2 regions of the Amycolatopsis sp. NBC_00438 genome follow, and region 2 is predicted to be linked to the other one. Evidence: riboswitches for the same ligand, from Rfam matches in the RefSeq annotation. Region 2 holds a riboswitch; the other holds the start of a gene.
The links. A riboswitch is a leader RNA that binds a small molecule or an ion and turns the genes downstream of it on or off. The one in region 2 is predicted to bind glycine.
Positions count from the first base shown of each region.

Region 1: another riboswitch for glycine. It lies ahead of gcvP (aminomethyl-transferring glycine dehydrogenase); the one in region 2 lies ahead of gcvP (aminomethyl-transferring glycine dehydrogenase).

Region 1 is NZ_CP107923.1:6,155,966-6,159,371, reverse strand. Features, by position in the region: gene OG494_RS27400 (helix-turn-helix domain-containing protein) at 60-1,400, shown strand; glycine riboswitch at 1,455-1,548, shown strand; gene gcvP (aminomethyl-transferring glycine dehydrogenase) at 1,689-3,406, shown strand, end outside.
Region 2 is NZ_CP107923.1:2,536,247-2,539,652, forward strand. Features, by position in the region: gene OG494_RS11845 (TetR/AcrR family transcriptional regulator) at 1-29, opposite strand, end outside; gene OG494_RS11850 (MerR family transcriptional regulator) at 308-886, shown strand; glycine riboswitch at 929-1,028, shown strand; gene gcvP (aminomethyl-transferring glycine dehydrogenase) at 1,278-3,406, shown strand, end outside.

The DNA of each region.
Region 1 (3,406 bases), 3.6 Mb from region 2:
GTCGCGGCGTGGGCGTTTTGTCCCTGCGCAAAGCTAGCGGGTTTCGTTAGCTTTGTGAGGTGACGCAGTGGCGCGCCGACGAGTGGGCGGAAGCGGTCCGGGCCGGGATCCGGGCCCGCGGCCTCTCCTTCGACGAGGCCGCACGGCGGATCGGCGTGCCGACGTCGACCCTGCGCAGCTGGATCGAACACCGGCACGCGCCGAAGGTGACCGTCTTCGACCACTGGGCGCAGCTCGCCGAGGTCACCGGGCTCGGCGAGGCCGAGCTGCTGCGCGTCGCCGGGGTGTTGCCGGAATCGCTGGTCAGCCCGGTGCACGTCGCGCAGGCCGCGAAGTCGCTGCGGGAAGGCATCGACCGGGCCGGGGACTTCCTGCGGCAGGCGACCGCGCTCGTCTACTCGTCGCCCGGCACGCAGGTGGCGAACGCGATCGCCGCGTCGCCGATCGACTGGGAGATGCGGATCCGCTCGGCGACCCGCGGCGACGAGATCCGCGTCACCTACCACCACTACGTCGGGATCGTGCCGCCCCGGGACTTCCCGCATTCCGACGCCGAAGCACGGCGGATCGTCGAGCGCGAGATCCTCGGCGGCCTGTGGCAGCCGCTCGGGCTGTACTGGCGGGTCGCCGAGCCGCACGACTGGGACGACCCGCCGCGGCTGATGATCCAGGTGCCCGAGCAGGAGGCGTCACGCCCGCCCTCGCCGTCACCGCCGCTGGTGACGGCGCCGCCGGTCGTGGTGCTGTCGCCGATCTGGGGCTACGGCGAGCTGCTGGCGTCGCTGGTCGCCGACGGCCTCGGGTTCGGCAACGTCGACTTCCGCTACTTCGGCCTGCCGGACGCGAGGGCCGACCGGCTCCGGATCACCGCGCGCGAACTGGCCGAGCCGGCGCCGCGCCTGGTGCACAGCGTGCCGCCGATCATGCTGCTGCACGGCCTCGCCGTCCCGGACCTGAGCGGCCGGCTCCCGGTCGTGGTCCGCTACGGCCCGCGGATGCGCGCCCGCGCCGCCCGGATCTACCGCGAGCCACTGCTCGAGGCGGGCTTCGCCGACCCCGCGGAAGGCGCCCGCGCGATCGAGGCCGCCGTCGACGCGGTGGTCGCCCGGCTGCCGGGGGAGTACTTCGAGGTGATCTTGGACGACGCCGACGTCTTCGACGGCGACCGGCCCGACCTCGACCGGCTGAACGACGCGGTGGCGTGGCTCGCGGAGCAGGTGGTCGAGCACATCCTGCTCGGCGCGGGCCTGCCGCCGGTCCCGCTGGGCGGGCCGTTGAAGCGGCTGGTGCTGCCGTCGGGCCGGGTCCGCCGCCCGCCACCACTGGTGAGCGCGGTCACGAAGCGGGCCGCCGGTCGAGGCGGGCTCGAGAACCGGTGTGGTGTTGGCCGGGTGAAGTAGACGGGGGTCGAACCCGGCAGGTACGGTAGCCGCCATAACTGCAGATCGGGCCGTCGAGCCGAGGCGGGAGAGCCCTCACGAAGTCAGTGGGGCACCGAAGGAGCAAACTCCCCGGAATCTCTCAGGTACCTGCTACCGCTTCGTGCGAGGCCACTCTGGAAAGCAGGCGCACCCGCGCCTCACCCAAGGTGAAAGCCGTGTCTGACACGGTGAAACTCTCAGGTGCCATGACAGAGGGGGAGTTCCCAGCGCACCGTTGTGCCCGGTGCCCGGCCCGAGGAGCTCCCGATCACCTCTACGCAGTTCGACGCCCGCCACATCGGCCCGTCCGAGGCCGAACGCGCCAAGATGCTCGCCGAGTGCGGCTACGGATCCCTCGACGCGCTGCTCGAAGCGGCCGTGCCGAGTGCGATCCGCGTCACTCGCGACCTGGTCCTCCCGCCCGCCGCGTCCGAAGAGGACGCCACCGCGGAGCTGCGGGCGCTCGCCGCGCGTAACCGGCCGATGACGCAGATGATCGGGCTCGGCTACTCCGACACCGTCACCCCCGGCGTGATCCGGCGCAACGTCCTCGAGAACCCCGCCTGGTACACCGCCTACACGCCGTACCAGCCGGAAATCTCCCAGGGCCGCCTCGAAGCGCTGCTCAACTTCCAGACGATGGTCGCCGACCTGACCGGGCTGGCCACCGCGAACGCGTCCCTGCTGGACGAGTCGACCGCCGTCGCCGAGGCCGTCACGCTGATGCGCCGCGCGTCCAAGTCGAAGTCGAACAAGGTCGTGCTCGACGCCGAGTGCCTGCCGCAGACCATCGCCGTCGTGCGGACCCGCGTCGAGGCGCTGGGCATCGAGGTCGAGGTCCGCGACCTGCTGACCGGGCTCCCCGAGGACTTCTTCGGCGTTGTCGTCCAGTACCCCGGCGCGTCCGGCGTGCTGCGCGGCCGCGGTTTCTACCACGCGATTTCCGAGTCGGCGAAGACGGCGGGCGCCCTGTTCACCGTCGCCGCCGACCTGCTCTCGCTGACGCTGATCACCTCGCCCGGCGAGTTCGGCGCCGACGTCGCCGCCGGGTCGACGCAGCGCTTCGGCGTCCCGCTCGGCTACGGCGGCCCGCACGCCGGGTTCATGTCGGTCCGCGCCGGGCTCGAGCGCTCGCTGCCCGGGCGCCTGGTCGGCGTCTCGGTCGACGCCGACGGCAACCCGGCCTATCGGCTGGCGCTGCAGACCCGTGAGCAGCACATCCGCCGCGAGAAGGCGACGTCCAACATCTGCACCGCGCAGGTCCTGCCGGCCGTGCTGGCCGCGATGTACGCGGTCTACCACGGCCCGGACGGTCTCAAGCGGATCGCCCAGCGCGTCCACGGCCTGGCCGCGGGCTTCGCCGACGCGCTGCGCAAGACCGGCGTCGAGGTCGTGCACGAGTCCTTCTTCGACACCGTCGTCGCGCACGTCCCGGGCCAGGCGGCCGACGTCCACGCCGCCGCCCGCGCGGCCGGCGTCAACCTCGGCCACGTCGACGCCGACCACGTGCGCGTCGCCTTCGACGAGGTCAGCACCCCCGCGATCACCGAGAAGGTCCTGCGCGCGTTCGGCGTCGACGAGGACGCGCGGGACGGCGTCGCGCTGCCCAACGGCCTGGCCCGCGAGAGCGGCTTCATGGGCCACGAGGTCTTCGGCAGCCACCGCTCCGAGACGGCGATGCTGCGCTACCTGCGCCGGCTGTCCGACCAGGACTACGCGCTCGATCGCGGCATGATCCCGCTCGGCTCCTGCACGATGAAGCTGAACGCCACCACCGAGATGGAGCCGATCAGCTGGCGCGAGTTCGCCGGCATCCACCCGTTCGCGCCGGCCGAGGACGCCGAGGGCTACCACGTCCTCGTCGCGCAGCTGGCCGAGTGGCTGGCCGAGGTCACCGGCTACGACAAGGTGTCGCTGCAGCCGAACGCGGGCAGCCAGGGCGAGCTGGCCGGGCTTCTCGCGATCCGCGCCTACCACCGCTCCAA
Region 2 (3,406 bases):
TCGGCCATGAGTTCGGTCTTTACTTGCATGAGTAAAAATTAACACGACTGAGTAAAAGCGTCCAGGAGGTTTGAACCACTGCCTCCGGGGTACGGCGAACGGCTCAAACGCTCATCCGACCGTTGAGGCTTGCCGCGCGTCGCGTTGACCGGCCCTGTCCGGGCGCTTACCGTCGAAGGAGGTAAATCGCCACGATGTGATTCACGGTCTGGGGCCGGATCGTGGCGGTTGATCTCCGGTGGGTCCCGCTCTGGGTCCTGTCCGGCTGTCATTCGCCGGCCGCCTGGTCGGGCGAGGGGAGGCTTGCGTGGTCGAGGCTGGTTCCGAGAAGCAGCCTGTTCAGGTCGCGGCTGGTGAGCAGGGTGAACTGTTCCCCGACGACTCGCTGCCTGACGAGCTCGTGGGCTACCGCGGTCCGGCCGCGTGCCAGATCGCCGGGATCACCTACCGTCAGCTCGACTACTGGGCCCGGACGAAGCTGATCGCGCCCAGTATCCGCACCGCGCACGGCTCCGGCTCGCAGCGGCTGTACTCGTTCAAGGACATCCTGGTCCTCAAGGTCGTCAAGCGGCTGCTGGACACCGGGGTCTCATTGCAGAACATCCGGGTCGCGGTCGACCACCTGTCCGTCCGCGGGGTCCGCGACCTCGCGAAGGTCACCCTGTTCTCCGACGGCACCACGGTCTACGAATGCACCTCGCCGGAGGAGATCGTCGATCTGCTCCAGGGCGGCCAGGGCGTGTTCGGCATCGCGGTCAGCGGGGCGATGCAGGAGATCAGCGGCACCATCCACGAGTTCCCGGCCGAACGCGCCGACGGTGGCATCGTCGAGGCGCACGAACCGGACGAGCTCACCCAGCGCCGCAACGCCCGTCGTACCGGGTGATCATCTCCGCGGCAGCCGGAGTAAGGTGATCCGGGCAGTCGACGAAACCGCGCGGGAGAGTCCGGACCACAACCTCGAGTCCGGCGCCGAAGGAGCAAATCCTCCCCGGAACCTCTCAGGCACCCTGGACCGCGCGGTCTAGACGCCTCTGGAAAGCGGGTCGTCAGGACACAGCCTGATGGCCCCGCCGACGGTGCAAGCCCGGCTCAACCTCGGGCGAAACTCTCAGGCGCCCCTTCGGGGTACGGACAGAGTGGGGAGGGTACGGCTTCGGGCTCGCAGGCTCGCCCGTCGCCTACCTGGTGTTTTGTGGGGGTGCAACCCCCACGCCCCGCCCGGCGGGCTCTGCCCCCGGACCCCCCGGCCGTGGTCATGTTCGCAGGAGGCCGTCGTGGAGCCGTCACTCGCCTCTCTGGAACAGGGCATTCCCTTCGCTGACCGGCACATCGGGCCCGGTCCGGACGAACTCCGCCACATCCTCGACGTCATCGGCGTCGCCTCCCTCGACGAACTCGCCGAGCGGGCCGTTCCCGAGTCGCTGCGCGCGTCCGCCGAGCCTCTCGACCTGCCGCCCGCGGCTACCGAAGCCCAGGCGCTCGCCGAACTGCGGGCGCTGGCCGCGCGGAACCGGCCGATGGCCCAGATGATCGGCCTCGGCTACCACGACACCGTGACCCCGCCGGTGATCCGCCGCAACGTGCTCGAGAACCCGGCTTGGTACACCGCCTACACGCCCTACCAGCCGGAAATCTCGCAAGGCCGGCTCGAAGCGCTCCTCAACTTCCAGACGATGATCGCCGACCTGACCGGCCTGCCCGTCGCGAACGCGTCCCTGCTCGACGAGGCCACCGCCGCGGCCGAGGCGATGACGCTCGTCCGCCGTGCCGGCAAATCGGCGTCCCACCGGTTCGTCGTCGACGAGGACACCCTGCCCCAGACCCTCGCCGTGCTCCGGACCCGTGCCGAGCCGCTGGGCATCGAGCTGGTCGTCGAAGACCTGTCCCAGGGCTTGACCGGCCTCGGCCTCGGCGGCGACTTCTTCGGCATCCTGCTGGCCTACCCGGGCGCCTCGGGCGCGGTCCGCGAGTTCGACTTCACCATCGCCGACGCCAAGAAGCACGGCGCGGCGGTGATCGTCGCCGCCGACCCGCTCGCCCTGACGTTGCTGCGGCCGCCCGGCGAGCTGGGCGCCGACGTCGCGATCGGCTCGACGCAGCGGTTCGGCGTCCCGCTGGGCTTCGGCGGGCCGCACGCGGCGTACCTGGCCGTCCGCCGGGGTTTGGAGCGGCAGCTGCCCGGGCGGCTGGTCGGCGTCGCGAAGGACGCCGACGGCGCGCCCGCGTACCGGCTGGCCCTGCAGACCCGCGAGCAGCACATCCGCCGCGAGAAAGCGACGTCGAACATCTGCACCGCGCAGGTCCTGCTGGCCGTGATGGCGTCGATGTACGTGGTCTACCACGGCCCCGACGGGCTGCGCGGGATCGCGCTGCGGGCCCACCGGATGGCGACCGTGCTCGCGGCCGGCCTCTGCGAGGGCGGGGTCGAAGTCGTGCACGGCGAGTTCTTCGACACGATCACCGCGGCGGTGCCGGGCCGCGCGGCCGAGGTCGTCGCCACGGCCCGTGACCTCGGGCTGAACCTGCGGCGGATCGACGACGACCACGTCGGCGTCGCCTGCGACGAGACGACCACACGCGAACGGCTTTCGCTGGTGTGGAAGGCGTTCGGCGTCTCGGTGTCCGATGTGGACGGCCTGGACGAGGACACCGCCGACGCGCTCCCGGCGCCACTGCGGCGCACGAGCGCGTTCCTGGGCCACCCGGTCTTCCACGCCCACCGGTCCGAAACCGCGTTGCTGCGGTACCTGCGGGAACTGTCCGACAAGGACGTCGCGCTCGACCGCAGCATGATCCCGCTCGGCTCGTGCACGATGAAACTCAACGCCACCGCGGAGATGGAACCGGTCACCTGGCCGGAGTTCGCCGGCCTGCACCCGTTCGCGCCGGCCGACGACGCCGCGGGCCTGCTGACGGTCGTCGCGGACCTCGAGGCCTGGCTGGCCCGGATCACCGGCTACGACGCGGTTTCCCTGCAGCCCAACGCCGGCAGCCAGGGTGAGTTCGCCGGCCTGCTGGCCATCCGCGCGTACCACCGCTCGCGCGGCGAGGGGGAGCGCGACGTCTGCCTGATCCCGGCCAGCGCGCACGGGACCAACGCCGCCAGTGCCGTGATGGCCGGCATGCGCGTGGTCGTGGTCCGCTGCGACGACGGCGGCAACATCGACCTCGGGCACCTGAAGTCCACAGTGGACGAGCACCGCGCCGACCTCGCGGCCGTCATGATCACCTACCCGTCGACGCACGGGGTCTACGAGGACACCGTCGGCGAGGTCTGCGCGCTGGTGCACGACGCCGGCGGCCAGGTGTACGTCGACGGCGCCAACCTCAACGCCCTCATCGGCGTGGCGCAGTACGGCCGGTTCGGCGCCGACGTCTCGCACCTCAACCTGCACAAGACGTT